4 regions of the Phyllobacterium zundukense genome follow, and region 1 is predicted to be linked to each of the others. Evidence: predicted binding sites of a transcription regulator. Region 1 holds the regulator's gene; each other region holds the start of a gene.
What was found. Region 1 encodes PhoB, which activates phosphate uptake and scavenging genes when phosphate is short. Its sites were predicted from a motif close to TGTCATNNANCTGTCAT; they were not measured.

Region 1 (4,925 bases):
TCCACAACCAAGGCGCAGCAGGGCCTCTATGAGTACGACGCCGTCAGCCGCTTGAGGGATTCGCAGCTTGGCGATGCGCGCTTCAATGAGATCAGGAACTATATCAAGCCGGGGAAGCTATGGAACGCCTTCACCGCAGACCAGAAAGTCGTGCTCCTGATCGATGAGATCGACAAGGCCGATATCGAGTTCCCCAATGATTTGCTGCAGGAACTCGATCGCAACGAGTTCTTTGTCTATGAGACCGGCGAAACCATTCAGGCCGTGCACAGGCCCATCGTCATCATCACTTCGAACAATGAGAAGGAGCTGCCCGACGCCTTTCTGCGCCGCTGCTTCTTCCACTACATCAAATTCCCCGATGTCGACACGCTGACCAGGATCGTCGAGGTGCATTATCCCGGCATCAAGAAGAACCTCGTTCGCGCCGCCCTCACCCAGTTCTACGAAATTCGCGAGGTTGCTGGCTTGAAGAAGAAGCCCTCAACCTCCGAGGCGCTGGACTGGATCAGGCTGCTCGTTGCCGACGATGTTGCACCCGAGGATCTGCGCGCCGACCCGAAAAATGCTTTGCCCAAACTGCATGGGGCGCTTCTGAAAAACGAGCAGGACGTACACCTGTTCGAACGACTGGCATTCATGGCGAGGAGACAGGGATAAATGAGCGTTGAAATCCGCCCATTGCAGACATCCGACGAGACCGAATGGCGCCGGCTGTGGACTGGCTACCTGACCTTCTATGAGACCACAGTTGCGGAAGAAGTCTATCAGACCACATTCGCCCGGCTGACTTCCGGCGCCGACCACGAATATCGCGGTTTCATCGCGGAACTTGACGGTAAGCCGGTTGGCCTCACCCATTATCTGTTTCATCGCCATTGCTGGAGCATCGAGAACGTCTGTTATCTCCAGGATCTCTACGCCGATCCGGAAGTCCGCGGCAAAGGTATCGGCCGCGCCCTCATCGAGGCAGTCCACGCCGAAGCAACCAAGGCCGGCGCACATTCGGTTTACTGGACGACCAACCAGAACAACACGACGGCCCGCCAACTCTATGACCGTATCGCCAAGGTCACGCCTTTCATCAAATATGTGAAGATGGTCTAGAGGCGATGTTCATCCCCTTCTTCCTGGAACTCAAAGCGGCGAAAATTCCCGTATCCCTGGGGGAATATCTGACGCTGCTCGAGGGGATGGATGCGGGGCTCGTGACCTATGACGTTGAAGGGTTCTACTATCTCGCCCGCTCCGCGCTGGTGAAGGACGAGCGGCACATGGACCGCTTCGACCAGGTTTTCGGCCATGTCTTCAAGGGCATCGAAGCCTTGCATGGCGAAGGTGCCGTCGACGTGGCCAATCTTCCGGAGGAATGGCTGCGGCGACTGGCGGAAAAACACCTGACCGAGGAAGAGAAAAAACTGATCGAAGCACTTGGCGGCTTCGACAAGCTGATGGAAACCCTGCGTCAGCGCCTCGAGGAACAGCAGGGCCGTCATCAGGGTGGGTCGAAATGGATCGGTACGGCAGGCACGTCACCCTTCGGCGCCTATGGCTATAACGCGGAAGGCGTGCGGATCGGCCAGGACGAAAGCCGCCATCACCGGGCAGTCAAGGTCTGGGACAAGCGGGAGTTCAAGAACTTCGATGACAGTGTTGAGCTCGGCACGCGCAACATCAAGGTTGCACTGAAGCGACTGCGGCGCTGGGTGCGCGAGGGCGCCGAGGACGAACTGGATCTCTCGGGAACAATCAGATCCACCGCGGAACACGGCTATCTGGATGTGCAGATCCGGCCGGAGCGGCGCAATCATGTCAAGCTGCTGATGTTCTTTGATGTCGGCGGTTCCATGGACGAGCATATCAAGATCGCCGAAGAGCTGTTCTCAGCCGTGCGCTCCGAGTTCAAGCACATGGAGTATTTCTACTTCCATAATTGCCTTTATGAGGCTGTGTGGAAGGACAACCGCCGCCGCTATACCGAAAGCATCCCGACGCAGGATGTCATCCATAAATATGGATCGGACTACAAGGTGATCTTCGTCGGTGACGCGGCGATGGCGCCCTATGAAGTCTCGCATTCTGGGGGTTCCGTCGAACACTGGAACGAGGAAGCCGGTGCTGTCTGGCTCACACGTGTGCTCGACCAATGGAAGAATACGGTCTGGCTCAATCCCACCAAGGAAGCCTATTGGAACTACACGGCATCGACGTCCATGATCCGCGGAATTTTCGCGCAGCGGATGTATCCGCTTACCCTTTCAGGCATCGAGACCGCGACCCGCGAACTCTCGCGTAAGCACTGAACGCTCAGCCGAACGAATACCCGGCGCCGCGTACGGTGCGGATCGGGTCGATCGAACGGCCAATATTGATCGCCTTGCGCAGCCGTCCGACATGCACGTCGACCGTGCGGTCATCGACATAGATATCCGCGCCCCAGACATTGTCGAGCAGCTGGCCGCGTGAGAACACCCGTCCCGGCGACTGCATCAGGAATTCCAATAGGCGGAATTCCGTCGGCCCGAGCTTCAGTTCACGTTCCTTGCGGAATACGCGGTGCTGCTCACGGTCGAGCTTCAGGTCGCCGAAGCTCAGAACATGCGAAAGAAGACTCGGATTGACGCGGCGTAGCATCGCCTTGATGCGGGCGAGAAGCTCCGGCGTCGAGAACGGCTTGACCATATAGTCGTCCGCACCGGTCGCCAGACCCCGCACCCGCTCGCTTTCCTCACCGCGTGCCGTCAGCATGATGATCGGCAGGATTTCCGTCTCGCGCCGGGCTCGGAGGCGCCGGCAAAGCTCGATGCCGGAAAGACCGGGCAGCATCCAGTCAAGGATCAGAAGATCCGGCACCTTCTCGCGCAACGCAATTTCCGCTTCGTCGCCGCGCGTGATCGTCTCAACAATATAGCCTTCAGCTTCAAGATTGTACCGGAGAAGGACGCTCAAAGCTTCCTCGTCCTCCACAACGGTGATTTTGGGGGCTATCGCCATGGCTCGTTCTATCCTGGATTACGATTGTCTGGCTTCGTCGACGACGATGCTGTGAGTCTGGTCTTCCTTCGGTCGCTCGGCCGGCAATTGCGAACCGGTGACGATGTAATAGACGGTCTCGGCAATATTGGTAGCGTGGTCGCCAATACGCTCGATGTTCTTGGCGCAGAACAGAAGGTGCGTGCAAGCCGAGATGTTGCGCGGATCTTCCATCATGTAGGTCAGTAGTTCGCGGAACAGCGAGGTATAGAGCGCGTCGATCTCGTCATCGCGTTCACGCACAATGTTTACCTGCTGGACAGAACGTGTCGCATAGGCATCCAGCACATCCTTGAGCTGCGTCAGGGCCAGTTCGGCGATAGTCTGCAGACCGCGATAAACCGACAGCGTCTGCCGGGTATCGGTAACGGCAACGACCCGCTTGGCGATGTTTTTGCCGAGATCGCCGATGCGCTCGAGATCCGAGGAAATACGGATCGTGCCGATGATCTCGCGCAGATCGATAGCCATCGGCTGACGCTTGCCAATGATGGTAATGGCCTTTTCATCGATTTCCCGTTGACCGGCATCGAGGATCAGATCGTCCGAAATCACGCGCTGTGCCAGCGCGTTGTCGGAATTGACCATCGCGGTGACCGCCTGTTCGACCATCCGTTCCGCATGACCGCCCATCTCTGCGATCTTGTGCGTCAGGAACTTCAGTTCATCGTCGTAGGAACGCACAGTATGCTGGGCCTGCTGTTCGGTCATGTTCTTACCCTCGTTTCCTCACTGCGACGAGCGTCTTAACGAACGCACAAAGGACGCAGTAACAATTTGAATACTCAATCAGCCGAAGCGCCCGGTGATATAGTCTTGTGTTCGCTTTTCTGACGGATTGGTGAACATCATTTCCGTATCGCCCACCTCTACCAGATTGCCGAGATGGAACATGGCTGTCCGCTGCGAAACACGGGCTGCCTGCTGCATCGAATGCGTCACGATGACGATCGTGTAGTTCTGGCGCAATTCGTCAATCAGTTCTTCGACCTTGGCTGTAGCAATAGGATCAAGCGCCGAGCACGGTTCATCCATCAAAATGACTTCCGGGCTGACGGCGATGGCGCGCGCAATGCAAAGGCGCTGCTGCTGACCACCGGACAGACCGGTTCCCGCCTCGTGCAAGCGATCCTTCACCTCGTCGAACAGGCTGGCGCGGCGCAAGCTCTTCTCAACGATTTCCTCGAGCTGCTGGCGATTCTTGGCGAGGCCGTGAATACGCGGGCCGTAGGCGACATTTTCGAAGATGGACTTCGGAAAGGGGTTAGGCTTCTGGAACACCATGCCGACACGGGCGCGTAGTTCCACAACATCGATCTTCGGATTGTAGATATCCTCGTCATCGAGCGTGATCTTGCCGCCGATCTTGCAGCCTTCAATCGTGTCATTCATACGATTCAGACTGCGCAGGAAGGTGGACTTGCCGCAACCGGATGGTCCGATAAGCGCCGTTACCATCTTCTCGGGCACATCGAGGTTGACGCCGAACAGGGCCTGTTTGTCGCCATAATGAACGGTGACATCCTTGCCCTGCATCTTGATCGCATTCACCTGAGCGTTCATTTTTTCATTTACCGCTTTTTCGAGATTTCGTTCCGTCATCAGGTTCATAGCCAGAGCCTTTCCCTTTTACCAGCGACGCTCGAAGCGGCGACGCAGAATGATAGCTGTGATGTTCATGACCGCGAGGAAAAGCAACAACACGATGATGGCGCCGGACGTCCGTTCGACGAAAGCGCGTTCCGCCTCATTCGCCCACATGTAGATCTGTACCGGCAATGCCGTGGCGGGATCGAGCGGAGTGACTGGGTTGTTGGCAACGAAAGCCACCATACCGATCAGAAGCAGCGGCGCCGTTTCACCCAGCGCATGGGCAAGGCCAATGATGGTCC
Region 2 (4,925 bases), on a different replicon from region 1:
CCCGTTGTTAAGAAGTCTTTTGCGTGAACGTGTGATCAAGTACGCTCTTCGGTGGGGCCTTTGATTGCGGCATTTCGAGCGACCGCTAGTCGGTGCGGTGATCCGCGGATTGGTCCAGATCTTGTTCGCGAGCTCTGAGCTCCAAGATCTGTTCTGGTTTTCCCTACAGCAAATTTGCATCAGCCGTCGAAGAGCATCAATAAATCGCGGGATGGTTAAAATTCATTAGAGGAATCAAACAGGGGCTGTCACATCGCTAACGCGTACTGCCAGCAACACACCGGAACCCAACCGCTCATTGGTGGGCAACCACCGTGCCGTTGAATACGTATAGACGAGCGGATAGCCACTCCACCGTGGCAGCTCTCATGTAACTCAATACGCATTGAGCGTCCGAGCGCCATCTCACATCGCTGGTTGATGTGCATTCATTTCGGGGAAGAACCTATTCGTACCGTGCTGTGCGCCGAACATCATGTCATATTGCAGCAGGCGAAAATTTGCGATCCACGGGTTTATATGCGGGTTCCCCGCCCAATTTTCCTTAGCCTCGTCGTCGGAAGACCACAGAATGTGCCGGTCGATGACTTTGTAATGGTCGCGGACCGAACCGAGAAAACCCGTATAATAGGGATGGCCGATGCCGGCAAGTTCGAGCACATGCAACGGAAGGAATACGGGGCTAACGGTGCCGACGCCAAAAACCGTTCCGGTGCGGTTTGACCAGATGACCAGAGGCGTCTCATGCTGTTTCAGCATGTCGGAAAATGGTGCCCGCCGATCGGCGATCCGCTCTCTCATATAGCCGGTTGCTACGTAAGCCTGTCCGAGCGGAGGCAGATGATCGCCAAAGAAAACGAGGATTGTGGGACGCTCGCGTTTGTTGGCCCAATTCATCAAATACCTGAGGCTGCTATCGGCATCCGATACACCTTCGGCAAACGTACGAATTGTCGCACGTGCGGCTTCGCCGGCTTGTGTCGTCACGTCGATCGACGGATCCTTGTACCGGTGCGGTTCGTAAGGACCATGGCCTTGCAACGTGACGGCGAAGAAGAACAACGGTTGTTGCATCTCGTCGGCTTGCCTGATGATCTCTTCGGTCAGGGCCTGATCGGACACAAGCGGGCCGCGCTCGGCAAGCTTTGGCAGATTTCCCTCGGACATGAAGGTGTCGAAACCGAAGGCTTCATAAACGTTGCGGCGATTCCAGAACCATTGGCGAAAGGGATGGATCGCCTTGGTCACATAGCCCGCGCTCTTCAAGAATGTCGCCAGGGAGGGCAATGGCTGTCGCACATATTGCTGGTATGGAATGCTGCCATAGGGCAGGAATGCATTGGAGAAGCCGGTAAGCGCCTCGAATTCCACATTGGCCGTCATGCCGCCGAATTCCGGCGAAAAGATTGCGCCCGTCTGATTGGCGCGGACGGCAGGAATGGGATCCCGATTGAAATCCACTCCGGGCAACCGGGTCGGGTCCCAGAACGATTCGCTCATCACCATGATGATGTCGGGCTTTTCCGAGGCGGTGAAAGCGGTAGATGACGGTGCCGCAATCGCCTCGATCGCTTGTGCCGAATAGCCTTCTGGGGCCGTTACATTAGCCATTGGAACGTTGAGGGCGAAGGCCATAGTAAAGCCGTTGTAGGCATAGTTCTCTTTCTGGTCCCACATGATGGGCAGCACCCGCAGACGGTCCCTAGTCCAGGAAAACGTGGAATGGTCCATCGCCGAAACAAAAACCGCCAGCAAGGGGATGGTTATCCCAAGTCGCCAAAGCCTTGCTTTTAAGTTCAGAGGCAATGCGCGTCGGCGCAAGAGATGCCAGAGGAAGACAAGCAGAACCAGGGCGATGACCGCAGCGACGACGATACCCATTGCCGTCCAAGGCCGCTCGCGCGCAAGAAGGGGAAACAGGTCAACGAGTTGACGCGAATAAAGAAAATCAGAAGGATAAATCGGGTCGCCAAGATAGAGCGCTTTCTGCCGACCGATCCATGCAAACAGCAAAGCAAGGGGCGCGATCAACAGCAGCCCGTGGTGCGAGCGTCCCAAAACCGCATCAAGACCGATTACTATGCACGCATAGATGCCAACGGTCGTCCATGCCGGGCGATTTGTCTGCTCAAAGAACAGAATTGTGTCCACAAAAGAACCGCGCGCGATGATTTCAATTAAGAAGACCAGGATAGTTGACAGCACGCACGTCGCGATAAGATAGTCGGCGATGCGCAATGAACCTGTGAGCGCATGCGACAGGACGGACACTTTCTCCGGCCGCTCAATGCCATCCGTTTCAGGCTCAATCTGCCGGACTCTCTCGGCCAATAGCTGTCTCCCGCCGTTGGCGACGATGGTCGTTACATAATCGTCATCAAATCGTCATATAACAGCGTGTGCTCTCTGGAAACGAGGAATGCCGTCGCTTCGGCAAGAACCGATCACGAATGCAGAAACACTGTTACATAAGCGCGAAATCAGTGACTGATTGTTCAGCAGAGTGTGTCACGCCGCGGTTCGAGAACGATTAGGTCAAAAAAGACGTAGGTGCCAATTTTCGGCTATCATAAGGCGTAACGGCACCCTCGATGGTTCCTTTGCCGTCATTTTCTTGGAACAATTTCGTTCCTCGCATGTTGGGACAGTACCGGTAGAACAAGTCCAACCGGGCACGGTCTTCGCTAAAAGGAGGCCGCACGCGTGCAATTATCAATCAGAACACCTTGAAGGAATTCCCAATGGCCCTGACGCTACTGAGTCCAGCATTTGCGGATGGCGATCAGATTCCCCAAAATCCGAACCCATGACAACCTGTTTCCACCATTGAAGTGGAACGGTGTCCCTGATGCGATACGAAGTTTGGTGCTGGTTGTTGAAGACCGTGACGCGCCAAGCGGGCTCTTTCGACATTGCGGGATATTCAACATTCGGCCGACCTGGGATGGATTACCCGAAAGTGCCGATACTATTCCAGGCCCGGCACCGCGTTTTTCAGAAAACGACTTTGGCAATGCGCGTTAGGATGGGCCCCAACCGCCCAAAGGGTCACGGCGTTCACCATTACCACTTTCGTTTGGCCGCTCTTCGTGTCTCAAGCCTATCCAAGTTGATGTGGGAGGCAGCCCGCAAACACATGCTTGCGGAGGCGACTCTGACCGGAACATTTGAAGTGTAGTAATCCGTAGCCGCTGAATCGGCCGCTTAATGGCATCATGAAGGGCTACGCCAACAATGGCGTGGCCTTTACTTGGTTCTGTCGCAAAATTTTCTGAGTGTGGAATAAAATTTCCTGATCTTGCCTTGGCGAGCTCCTGGGTGATCCCGACCGTGGCAAGGCCAAGCGCGCTTCCCGTGAGCGTCGCGGCTCCGGCGTCTTCGGCAAATCTGGCGCAATGTCCAAACTTCACTGACTATCGCCCGCGCGTCTCACGAGCTGGCAATACCCGCGCGCCTCAGTGCGAAGGCAAAAGTTGCCCCTGTCTGCCCGCCACCAACAATCGTGACGTTGTGATCAATCCCATCAAAATCGGGAACCCAGTTCGGCGGTGCGTCGCCGATCAAGCGCAGCGTTTCCTGCGCCACAAAATCCGGACTGTCAGGTTTGGTCATTAATGCGACACCCGTGCGAGCTTCATACCCAGCGAGGCTAGGCGTCGTCATTTGGCCAGTCCAGCAACATATCCTTGGCGTGGTAGCTAGGGTCAGGACCCATAAACTGAACGAAAAACTCGGATGACGACTTCGAGCCGGACCTCAATCAGCCGGCCGGTGGCTTGTTGATAGCCAATTGCGCGTCGAAGGCACGCTTGTAGGCGGGCCGCGCTTCGCCGCGGGCCACATAGGCGGAGAGGTTCGGGTATTCGTCCAGCACACCCGACGCTGTCAACTTGAGCAGCACCGACACCATCATCAGGTCGCCCGCGCTGAACGCGCCATCGAGCCAGTCGGCATCGCCAAGGCGACGGGAAAGTTGGCCCAGCCGGTTACGGACGCGATCCTCGACGAGAGGCATGCGTTGCGCGGACCAGGACTTGTCGCCCTCAAGGAGCCTAGCGGTTCCGAGTTCAAGGATCGGCGGCTCCACCGTGCTGAGCGCGGCGAACATCCATGTGATCGCGCGCGCCCGGGCATTCGCATCGTCTGGCAACAGGCCCGCATGGCGCTCCGCGATATGGAACACGATCGCCCCCGTCTCGAACAAGCCGAGATCGCCTTCTTCGTAGGTCGGAATCTGCCCGAAAGGATGAACCGCTAGATGTGCGGGTTCCTTCATAGCTTTAAACGAAAGAAGACGAACATCGTAAGGCTGGCCCACTTCTTCAAGCGCCCAGCGAACGCGCATGTCACGCGCCAGACCCTTGCCGCCATCGGGCGACCGTTCAAAGGCCGTAATTGTAATAGTCATCGCTGTTCTCCATAGTTTGACTGTCTTGAAGACGATTGGCTAAACGAGATTCCGACACCCCATGCTCGAGATAATCCTCGCGGTCAGTTCAAATACAGCTCAAAGGACGCGTTCCTGCTGCTGACGAGCGTCAGCTTTCTCCGCATAGCAGACCTTGGTAAACTCAGATTCCATCTGATGTGACATCGTGATTCAAGCGCGGCAGGAGGACCTGCCGATGTCTGATCAATTCTGGCTGACTAAGGCTCAGCTTAAGCGCATTGAACCCTTTTTCCCGCGGACGCGTGGCATTCCGCGCGTGGACGACCGGCGTGTGGTCAGCGGGATAGTCCATGTGATCCGGAATGGTCTGCGATGGCGGGATGCGCCCGTGGTCTATGGCCCCCACAAGACGCTCTACAACCGGTTCGTTCGCTGGTCCCGCACGGGTATCTTCGACCGAATCTTCTCCAACCTAGCGGCCGAGAGCGGCCCGCCCGACCGCGTGATGATCGACAGCACGCATCTTAAGGCGCAT
Region 3 (4,925 bases), on a different replicon from region 1:
TTAGGAAGGAGTGCTTCGACTTCGCTCGCCATCTGCAGCATGGCATCCTCTGGTGAGCGCTTAAGCGTGATGACCGCTTGCAACTGATCCTTGATGGCTTTGGTGATCTTGGTAGAATTCTCACCAGGGAAAGAGAAAAAACCGCTGAGCTGAGCAAGCTGAGAGACCGGAATTCGGAGGTTAGGATTGTCCCTGTAGTAGTTTCCCAGTAGTTCCGCATCCTGCACGGCCCGTTCGTTCACCGGGATATACGAAGCAGCTTTCACCATGGCCGTCTGCGATTCTGGGTTGGTCGCATATTTGATGAACTCCCAGGCGAGCTTCTGCTTGGACGCATTTTTGGTATGAATCATGATGGCGTTTCCTCCTGCCGGCAGCGTGCCGTTCTCGGAGGGGACCGGAAATTGGGAAACGATGAGCGGAAACCGACCCGCCGCTTGCTCGGTATAGCTTGTGATGTCTGAGCTGGAGGTTACAAAAATGCCGATGGAGCCGGCGGCAAAAGCCTGCTTTGCCTGATCGCGGCTCATATCTTTCATGCCTGCTTCGCCAATCGCCTTCAACAGCTTCAGGGCGTCCATGCCTTCCCTACCGTTGAAGGCAATCTTCTTCATATCCGGCGTCATCATTCCGCCACCAGCGGCCTGAATCAGAGAGAGAAAGGTCCAGTTGCCAGTGGGGGCGTAGTCAAAGTAGATCCCGCCGCTGGGCGCCTGAATTTTCTTGGCGAGTTCAAGAATGCCATCCCAGGTCTTCGGAAGGTTCTGCGGATCACCTCCGGCAGCCTTCACAAGATCGCCGTTAAAATAGACCGTCGGGATAGAGATAGCGAAAGGAATGCCGTACGTCTTGCCATTCACTTGGCCAATTTTGGTAATCGAATTCGAATAACCGAAGTTCTTCCAATCTGACTCGGAGTTGATAAAATCATCGAGTGGAACGGCTAGACCACGGTCAACAAAAACCTGAAGAAAGCTTGTTCCTTGAAAAGCTACGTCAGGAACTCCGCCGGTTATCGCTGCCCGCAGCATAAGCTGCGTCATATCAGCATAACCTTTGACATCTGACAGGTGTATGGTCGTGCCAGGGTGGGCAGCCTCGAAGCCCTTAACGATCTCCTCCATTGGCTTCTTAAGAATATAAGCGTTGGAATATAGTACGTTTAAGTCTTCCGCCGAGGCGTATGTCGAGAAAAGAGCGGGAAGGGAAACGGCTAGTACTTTTAAGATATTAACGGACATTCGGGTTTCTCCGTATTTAGTGGGGCTGATACTAACAGTCGATTTTCCGACGCGGATAATCGACAGAAGCGGTTCGACAAATTGGCACCTGCAAGCTGCGCTTGCGACGTCACTTCAATGTATCGCAAGTGCTAGATTGCGCTCGGATGCACCCAGCCGCCGTCGAGGTAAAGGGCGTCGTTGACACTGGTGCGTTGCAGTTTTTGGGAATAGTTCTTGAGGCCGGTCTCAAAGATCTGGGGTGTGCGGACTATGGGTAATGAGCTACCAGAGCTACCTGTACGGGGTTCGCGCAGAACCTCAGACAAAACACTGCCAGTCATGGTGTTGGGAATGGCCATGCCGATGAGCGAAAGGATGGTCGGCGTGATGTCGCATATGCCGGAGGGGATGTCGGAGACATAACCGCCGTCGAGGAAGGCAGAGCCGGCCACAATACCGACCGAGGCAAGCTCCTTCGGATGCAGACCACCATGCACGCCGAGACCCGGGCGCCGGTCATTGTCGTAGAAGGTGCCGCCGACCAATCCGAATTCATCGACGCTGTCGTCGGCGCGGAAGCAGAAATATACATCCGGCGCGCGCGGATGGTCGGCAAAGACGAGATGGCTGGCGAAACTGCCGGGCGCTATGCCTTCGACCTCGTTCTTTCCAGTCGTAAAGATCGGCCCCACCCATGGCTGTTCGACCAGCGCTTCGACCAGCCGGGTAAGCTGCGTGGTCGAGCGGTCCGTGAGGTAGAGCGCCCCCACCTGTCCAGGCACAACGACAACATTGACTCCGCTTCCGGGTGCTGTGGCCGGGCTGAAGCCTGCGGTCGTTAGACTGTCGGCGACCGAGACACGTGTATGGGCGGTAATGTGACCGTGATCCGAAAGCACAATGATTTGGACCCCGGCGGCCCTCCCTTCGGCTTTCCACCAGTCGAGAATGCGGCCGAACTCAGCATCACAGTGGTCAATCACCTGCCGGGTCTTGGCCCCTCCCGTGCCGTTGAAGTGCGACGAGGTATCTGGCTCGCCATAAGACAGTACGGTGACGTCCGGGGCATGCTCCGGCCAGAGATAATCGAGGAAGATCGAGGTAATCAATGTCTGTGCTTCGATGTCCGGCTCGCCCTGCGGCGGCACCGGCGGCAAAGGTCCGAAGCGGCGGGTAATTTCCGTCAGCGTGCTTTCCGGGGTGCAGGCTTCCGGGAAATGCCCAGAAATGCGGATATGGCCGAATTCCTCCGCCTTGTGATGGAAAAAACGCGTGGTGCCCGGCGTATTTGTGGCAAGCACGGCCAGGCTTTTTCCCGCCCGTCCTAAGATTTCGCCCAGCGTCGGCGAACTCATCAGCTTGCCGCCGCTTTCGCGGTTCAGCCGGTCGAGCAGGACGGCGTCGGACGTGTCCACGTATCGTTGCGGGGTAGTTCCACGATCGACATATTTGTTGCCGACCATGCCGTGTTGGCTGGAAGTGGCGCCAGTGACAAGACTGGGGAAAGCAACGCGGGTTTCGCTCGGATAAACTGTCCGTTGTGCGGCAAGGCTTGTGCCAAGAGCCCTTAGTCGCGCAATGTTTGGAGTCTGGGCAGAATCAATGAGGTCAGGACGCAAGCCATCGAAGCTCACAACAAGAAATTTAACAATTGAGGGATACATTTCGGTGCCATCTTTCGCGGTCTAGTGGTCTAGACCACATCAATAGAGCGCCTATATGACATCTGTGTGACAGCGCAAAACTTGACATAGAAGTTTAATAAGGAAGACGGAATGCAGAACGATGGTATGAACCTCTGGCGGCAAATGGGGGAAACCCTAGCTAACGAAATAACCAACGGAGTGTGGACGCCAGGTTCTCGAATTCCCTCCGCCCCTGATCTGGCCATTCGGTTTGGTGTAAACCGACATACCGCGCTGCGAGCTTTGGCTCACCTTCAAGACGAGGGGCTCGTACGAATCGAACGCGGAAGAGGTGCGTTCGTTGTAGAAGACGTTATATCTTATCGCATGGGACCAAGAACCCGGTTTGAGGAAAACTTGGTCGGGCTAAATAGAGTTCCGAGCCGGAAACTGATATCATTGGGCGACCTTCCGGCGGATGAAGCGGTCGCGGCGGGGCTGGGCATACCAGTCGGCCAAACCGCTACACTGGCAAGGCTTCTAGGAGAGGCCAATGGCCTTCCCCTTAGCTATGGGAGCAATTACTTTCCCACGTCACGGCTTCCCGGAATTTCCGAGGTGTTTCGTTCGGCTCAGCAGGAAGAAAAAGAACGCCTTTCGATAACTGCTTGTCTGCACCAAGTCGGGATTACTGATTTTCAGCGAAAGATGATGCGTGTGCGCTCGCGCCAGCCAACCAACGATGAGGCGCGCTATCTGAGGATGCCGCCGAATGAAAGTGTGCTGGAGGTGATCGTGACTAATGTCGATTCAGATGGCATTCCAGTTATGTATGCCGCTACCTGCTTTTGCTCGAGCCGCGTCGAATTCGTCATGGACATGTGATTATCATTTCAAAGGTCAAACCGCGCGCCGCCAGTCATGGCGCTGCACTGCTCGAGCGTAGTACCCTGACTGCTCCAATCGAACGTGTTTCGTTCTCATCTATGTCGTGCCAGAGAAGATCGGTAACTCTGATTCGACAGTTAGTACCTCTGAGTGCAGCGACCGAATAGCTTCGGCGGTTTGTTGTTGAGATCAGAGGACGCTGCCCTAACCCTTAGCTTCCTAACCTTCTTCTGCTTGCGCTACGCCCAGCCAGGCTGCGCGGCAAGCGGCGGCAACACATGCCAACGCAACTTTTCTGATAGAACTACCCACTGACTTCTCCATTTTCGACGACTTTGCCTATCCCTGCGCTGCTATTCCGGGCCAGGGCGATAATCCCCACAGGCCTGGATCCGACTCAACACGGGATGCATGAGACGTGAGGCTATGACGAACGAGGCCGCCATAGTCCGTGCGGGTGAAGTAGTCGTAGCCCACTAGCACGCGATGCTAAGCAGTCTTGGATTGCTCCACAGTCCTCAGTGCAAATGCGGGGATCGGAGTTTCTCCTTCCAAAGCGAGGTGAAACACTGTGCGTTCTTGGGTAGACTCCCAACCTTCGCGATTATGAAGAACGGCTCTGTTGTCGAAAATTACAAAGTCATTGGCTTCCAAAGCGGCGTGCCACTGGTCCGATAAAGAAAACACAGCCGCCCATAAGCGCTCCAATAAGTTCCTACTTTTCTCGGAAGAATAACCTTCAATCAAAGCGTCACGGCGCCTCGGCAGATAAAGGAAAGGTCGATTTGTGGACGGATGCAAACGAACGAGGGGGTGTCTTGGACCATCGGCTCGCTTTGCATCGTCTACCGATGCACCAGTCATGAATGTATTAAAATCTTGCGATCGATTATGGACGCTGAACACAGCTCGAAGTGTTGAAATCTCTTTTTTCAAATCTGAGGGCAAACTTTCGTAGAGGGTGTAGGTGTTCATAAAGCCCGTACGTGGGGGATTGTCTGGCGCGTTGCGCGCGTACAAGACAGAATATGCGTTCGGTCTTTCGCGGTGAGATCCATCGGTGTGCCAAATTTGCGCCGCGGCACCTTTATCGCCAACAGGGCGACCATCGGAAGCCGTCGCGTTGGACAAAACTTTAAGTTCTGCTCGACCACTCGGCTGGACTGAATCCATCTCTCCGGTGTTTTTA
Region 4 (4,925 bases), on a different replicon from region 1:
GCGTTGCTCCACATCCGTTAGGAACATCGGTGAGGCGCGATCGTTCTGCAAGCGCCCTAACCAAGCCTTCGAGACGAACGGAGTTGAACTCGCGACTTGCATTTTCAAAGCATAAGGCGCCTGCAAAATACGCGCTGATTCCGGGTTTGTTCAAACTCACAGCGTGCATAACCTTTCCTTTAAAACTTTCGACTCTAGACTGACGAATTGCGGCATCGAGTGCTTGATACGCTCATCAAGCGATTTCACGGTCTCGGCAAGGACGGCGAACACCTCACGCGCCGCTTGCGGAAAATCACTCCCGGGGTCCTTCACCTGTTCAATGAGCTTGGCGATATGAGCGGGGCCTTGGACGACCAGCCCGTATTCGGCCAGATGACCCGTGATGGCAAAACGATTGGTGATACCGCCGCCTCAAAGAACACATACGAATCCGGAACGCTTTACCGATTGCCAGAAGGCAATCGAGGATCAACTGTTGAACTGCTGGGCGCGGCGGGTGATGCCGGTTGGAGAAATTCCGAGATCATCGCAGCGATCATTGCGGTCGCGGAAAAAAACCCAGCTGGCGCAAGACAAATTCGTCGGTCCGTCCGTTGATTTATATCTAAAGAAATTCATGAAGGAGCGTGACCGAGCGGGTCGTTTACTGACGCGGATATCAGCCTGTAAACGCGTCGTCTGCCGATTTCCGCCCGTAGGCAACTGGGTGATTTGCTCTGTCGGTATTCAGCGGTGCTTGGCTTTGCGGGCAGCATAGCGTCGATCGCGTTCCGCCTTCCGTTCGGCTTCATCGGTAAGAATGCGTGCGATGCGATCTCTTGCGTCAGCTTCGCGTGCGTCGGCCTCCGCTGAGGCGGCACGAGCGATGGCGTCAGCCTCTGCAGTCCGACGAGCGAGGTCTTCCTGCACTGATCGTTCCCGATCTGCTCGTCTGGCTTCACGTGCCGCGGCAATTGCTTCCCGTTCAGTGCGTTTGGCAATCATATCAGGGTCACTCGGTTTTGGCGCGGCCCCGAACTTCTTTAGAAGCTGCTCCTTCGCCTGCGCTGCGGCTGCACGGCGTTCACTCAATTCTTTGAGGTTTTTCAAACGATAGTCGTCCTATGGGTGTATGCAATGGTTTTTGCTTCTAAAACCGATTGCCGATGAAAAAGGCCAGGCACGAGCCCAGCCTTTGTTTGTATTTGGCCATCGCCGTGGCCATTCCAAGGCCGCCGCTGATTACGCAGCGCTCAACTGATCTGCTGACAACTTACCTCGTCCAGATAAGGCTTGCCATCTTGCCAGTAGTTTTGATTGCGACGGTAAACATTGACGCCCGCCGGATTCAGGCCGTCTGCTACAAAAGGACCGGTGCCCAACGGCTTGTCAAAGGTCGAAAAGCCCTCCGGGAAGATGTAGAATCGGTCCTGCGCCAGCAACAGAGGGAAGTCTGCATCGGGGCGCGAGAGAACAAACCGCAGTGTATAAGGATCGTCCTCGACAATTTCGGTGATATGTTCGAGAAGGACGCGGAGCGGAGATTGTGACGCCGGGTCGCGAAGACGGTTCAACGAATAGGTGACATCCTTTGCCGTCAGGCTCTTGCCGTTGTGGAACTCGACACCGCGACGCAGTTTGAAAACCCATCCATCGACCTTGTTGTTGACCGGTTCCCTGCTCTCGGCCAGCATCGGAACGGTGTTGAGGCGGCTGTCGACGCCCACCAATGTTTCTCCGACCATCGCGTAGGCAAAGTAAACGCTGAAGGACGCGACTTTGGTGGGGTCGAGTAGCGAAGACGATGCAGTCTCCTGCAACATGATTCGTAGGCGACCGCCCTTGGTCGGCGTGGAACTTGTTGCGCGAGACTTGGTCGGGCGATCGCCGCAAGAGCGGAGGCACCGAGTGAGATGTTGAACGTGCGGCGGGAAATAGGATGATTGAGCATTGCCGAATCCATTATTTGAGGAGACTTTGCATGCGCGCGTTTAGCTGACTTGATCTGTTGCATTGCCGGGGCGCTGGACAACTCGTATACACGAGTTGTCGTGACAGACGCATGACAGAGAGGGTAATTTATGAGCTCACGCCCGTCCGGGACGTCAGAACAACCCCGTTGGAAGACGATCGTCGAGACCTTGCATCGCGAGATTCTCGAAGGCGAGTTCGATGAGGAAGGGCGACTGCCAGCCGACACGAAAATCGCCGAACGCTTTGGGGTCAGTCGTATGACCTCGCGCAAGGCGCTCGCAATCCTTCAGAACAAAGGACTCATCCGGATAGAGCACGGCCGCGGCGCATTCATCGAAAGCGATGTCCTCGAATATCGCATGGCCTCACGCATTACATTCCCTCAGAATGTTCGGGCCAACAACCAGCTGCCAAGCCGAAAGCTGATCTCCGCCGAGAGCAGGTCGGCTGACGGATGGGTGTGTTCCTGCCTCGATCTTGCTCCCGGAACAACCGTACTGGCCGTTCAGCTAATCGCGGAAGGCAACGGTCGACCGGTGGCATTCAGCACCAATTTCCTGGATTTGCCCAGGTTTTCGGGTTTCGTGGAGGCGATGGGCCAAGAGGCGGATGTCGAATCCGCCTTGGCGAAATTTGGATTTGCCTCTTTGTGGCCCGGCACTGCCAAGGTGATCGCGCGAATGCCGACAGAAGAGGAGTCCAAACTTCTTGATCAATCCCTGTCGAGACCGGTTGTCGAGAAGAAAGCCGTGGAAATGGACGAGAAGGGCAGACCTGTTTGGTGCCATGTGACCTGCTACGCTGCGGACCGGATTCAGTTCGTTTTCGATGGTGCAGAGCCAGGCAAATAGGCTGGCATTCTAACCAGCTGCGAAGACATCGATCGCGATTTGGCGAATCGCTTTTGCCGAGAAGATCGCGGCAAAAACTCAATCTCAGTTTCAAGCCGAGCCTTCCGGAAAACCGCCTAAGACTTCTCACACAGTCTGCGGGAGATTTGCGACAACGACGTTCGTCAGCATTCGGCCCCGAAGCAGACTTTGAAACTAAAGCTTAATGCAGGATCTGCCCGAGAAACTTCCTAGTGCGCTCGTGCTGGGGAGCGTCGAAGAACGCCGAAGGCTTGTTTTGTTCGACGACGCTTCCCCCATCCATGAATATGACTCTGTCCGCCACCTGGCGGGCAAACCCCATCTCGTGGGTAACGCAGATCCTCCTGCTTGTGGTGTATTCCTTCAGTGATCGTCAGCCTCCGCCCGGCGACACACCGGCGGCGATCGCAACAAGGTTGCTTGTCAGCGCCTTTCCTTTAGCCTCCGGGCGGCCCGGGTTGTCGATGGCGACAATCTCCGGTCCTGTGACTGAAACGCCGGGGCTACGCGCCAGAAAGCCTGTGTGGAATAGTCGAGAAAGCTGTCCCTGCCCGCCGCGGTGGGACCTACGATGAGGAGGAGTGTTCCGCGATCTGCACCGGCGCAGATCATCCCGTTGCCTTCATCTGTTCTCGTGTCCAAAGAGGAAACCGCGTTCGCGCCAGAAAATCGCCTCCTGGATTGTCCTGAACGAACAACGTCAGCGCGTCGATGTAAAAGTCTTCTGCAAGCAGCAGCGGGTCGAACATCGCCTTGAGCTGTTCGCCTACTGCCTCACGCCGGCTGGCTTGCACCGGTCCGGTCAGGGTCATGTGGAAGCGGAAGCGATCGAATACATACGGATAGCCCCACAGGACCAGATTGGTAGTCTCGACGTCATCGAGGTCGGAGCGGAGGTGGCGTTGAAGCTCGGCTTCGTTCAACGGTGCTCGGAACTCGTCTAGGTCGCCTACCGCCCGCGAGGCGAGCCCACCGGAAAATGGCGTGCCGGTGCTCGGGACAAGCGCAAAGAAATTACCGACCCGCGCAACACTCAGAGGGCCGATTGGGCAGATTGGCCGCTTGGCGCAGAAACTGCGGACGGCGGCCTCAAGTTCTTCGGCTGTGCGATCTTCGCGCAAACGGAACGGCGCCTTGATAGTCGCGTGGAAGCCGTAGCGTCTCGGCTCAGCGGTCAGCGCCTGATCACAGCCTGATGCTTGGCTAGACTCATCGCAGTTGTGGGAAAATGCACTGCGGCCCAGCCATCGCGATGCGACGCGGGTCAACGCATGATCAGGCGGAGGGGTATAATAGAGGGCGTATCTCATTCAGAGTATTCTTGTCCGCGGGTCTGGGTATGGAGCTGAAAGATGCGGGCTCGCGTCGTCAGGACAACCCATCGCATCCGGGGGCGACGCAGAAATCCAATTCAGACTTACTGACGATGCGAAGAACATTTGCGGCAGTGGCAGTAGTCAGCACTTCTACGCTGGAGAGCGAATTGGTGTTGACGAGACAGTTAACTCGCGAATGCGCGGTAAAGCGGCATTGAACCGATGGACTACCTCCTTCGCCAATGTCTTGGTCATGAGGACGCCCGGCTTAAATTGAAGGATCCGCGTGTCGAGCGACGAGAAGATCGCCCAGATGCCATGTTCGTAGAGGGCTTTCGACGCGTGAACCGCGCCGTCGGGATGGTTGAATTCCACCCCGATGACCACGCCCTTTTGTCGTAGCCCGCAAATGACATCCCCATGGGTCTGGATCATTTCGGCGAACGCGTCGGCAAAAAAACGCGTCAGGAAGTTAACGTTGGCCAGAACGTTCGGTCGGGCAAGGATCTCGAGAACCTTCAGCGCAACGATGCAGCCGACCTCCGAACCGCCCGTTGTCGATATATGCGCCGCACCGTCCTCTTCCATCCATGCGCCGGAGCGTTCGGTCAGCATTGTTGCCGCGAAGGGATAAACGCCGCCGCTGAGACCCTTTGCACTTACAAAAATGTCGGGCTGGACGCCAAAGGTTTGCCACCCCCACATCTGCCCGGTGCGCATAAGACCAGTCTGCACTTCGTCTGCTATATAAAGCGCTCCATGGCGTTTGCAGAGTTCCTTC

Region 2: the regulator PhoB is predicted to act here: its motif matches at 2,373-2,389, upstream of BLM14_RS25300 (LTA synthase family protein).
Region 3: the regulator PhoB is predicted to act here: its motif matches at 2,943-2,959, upstream of phnF (phosphonate metabolism transcriptional regulator PhnF).
Region 4: the regulator PhoB is predicted to act here: its motif matches at 2,034-2,050, upstream of phnF (phosphonate metabolism transcriptional regulator PhnF).

What each region holds. Positions count from the first base shown of each region.
Region 1 covers NZ_CP017940.1:296,468-301,392, reverse strand. The annotation lists gene BLM14_RS01470 (AAA family ATPase) at 1-660, shown strand, start outside; gene BLM14_RS01465 (GNAT family N-acetyltransferase) at 661-1,107, shown strand; gene BLM14_RS01460 (vWA domain-containing protein) at 1,113-2,303, shown strand; gene phoB (phosphate regulon transcriptional regulator PhoB) at 2,308-2,994, opposite strand; gene phoU (phosphate signaling complex protein PhoU) at 3,013-3,744, opposite strand; gene pstB (phosphate ABC transporter ATP-binding protein PstB) at 3,823-4,596, opposite strand; gene pstA (phosphate ABC transporter permease PstA) at 4,663-4,925, opposite strand, start outside.
Region 2 covers NZ_CP017942.1:468,292-473,216, reverse strand. The annotation lists gene BLM14_RS25300 (LTA synthase family protein) at 406-2,331, opposite strand; partial or broken gene BLM14_RS25295 (YbhB/YbcL family Raf kinase inhibitor-like protein) at 2,742-3,178, shown strand; partial or broken gene BLM14_RS25290 (NAD(P)/FAD-dependent oxidoreductase) at 3,442-3,612, opposite strand; gene BLM14_RS25285 (glutathione S-transferase family protein) at 3,761-4,408, opposite strand; gene BLM14_RS25280 (IS5 family transposase) at 4,626-4,925, shown strand, end outside.
Region 3 covers NZ_CP017943.1:246,724-251,648, forward strand. The annotation lists gene BLM14_RS26850 (ABC transporter substrate-binding protein) at 1-1,241, opposite strand, end outside; gene BLM14_RS26855 (alkaline phosphatase family protein) at 1,373-2,887, opposite strand; gene phnF (phosphonate metabolism transcriptional regulator PhnF) at 2,999-3,733, shown strand; gene BLM14_RS26865 (TauD/TfdA dioxygenase family protein) at 4,226-4,925, opposite strand, start outside.
Region 4 covers NZ_CP017943.1:164,375-169,299, reverse strand. The annotation lists gene BLM14_RS26495 (helix-turn-helix domain-containing protein) at 1-21, shown strand, start outside; gene BLM14_RS26490 (hypothetical protein) at 349-600, shown strand; gene BLM14_RS26485 (DUF6481 family protein) at 730-1,092, opposite strand; gene BLM14_RS26480 (ABC transporter substrate-binding protein) at 1,236-1,805, opposite strand; gene phnF (phosphonate metabolism transcriptional regulator PhnF) at 2,064-2,807, shown strand; partial or broken gene BLM14_RS26470 (amino acid ABC transporter ATP-binding protein) at 3,010-3,168, opposite strand; gene BLM14_RS26465 (DUF1045 domain-containing protein) at 3,437-4,138, opposite strand; gene BLM14_RS26460 (class-III pyridoxal-phosphate-dependent aminotransferase) at 4,295-4,925, opposite strand, start outside.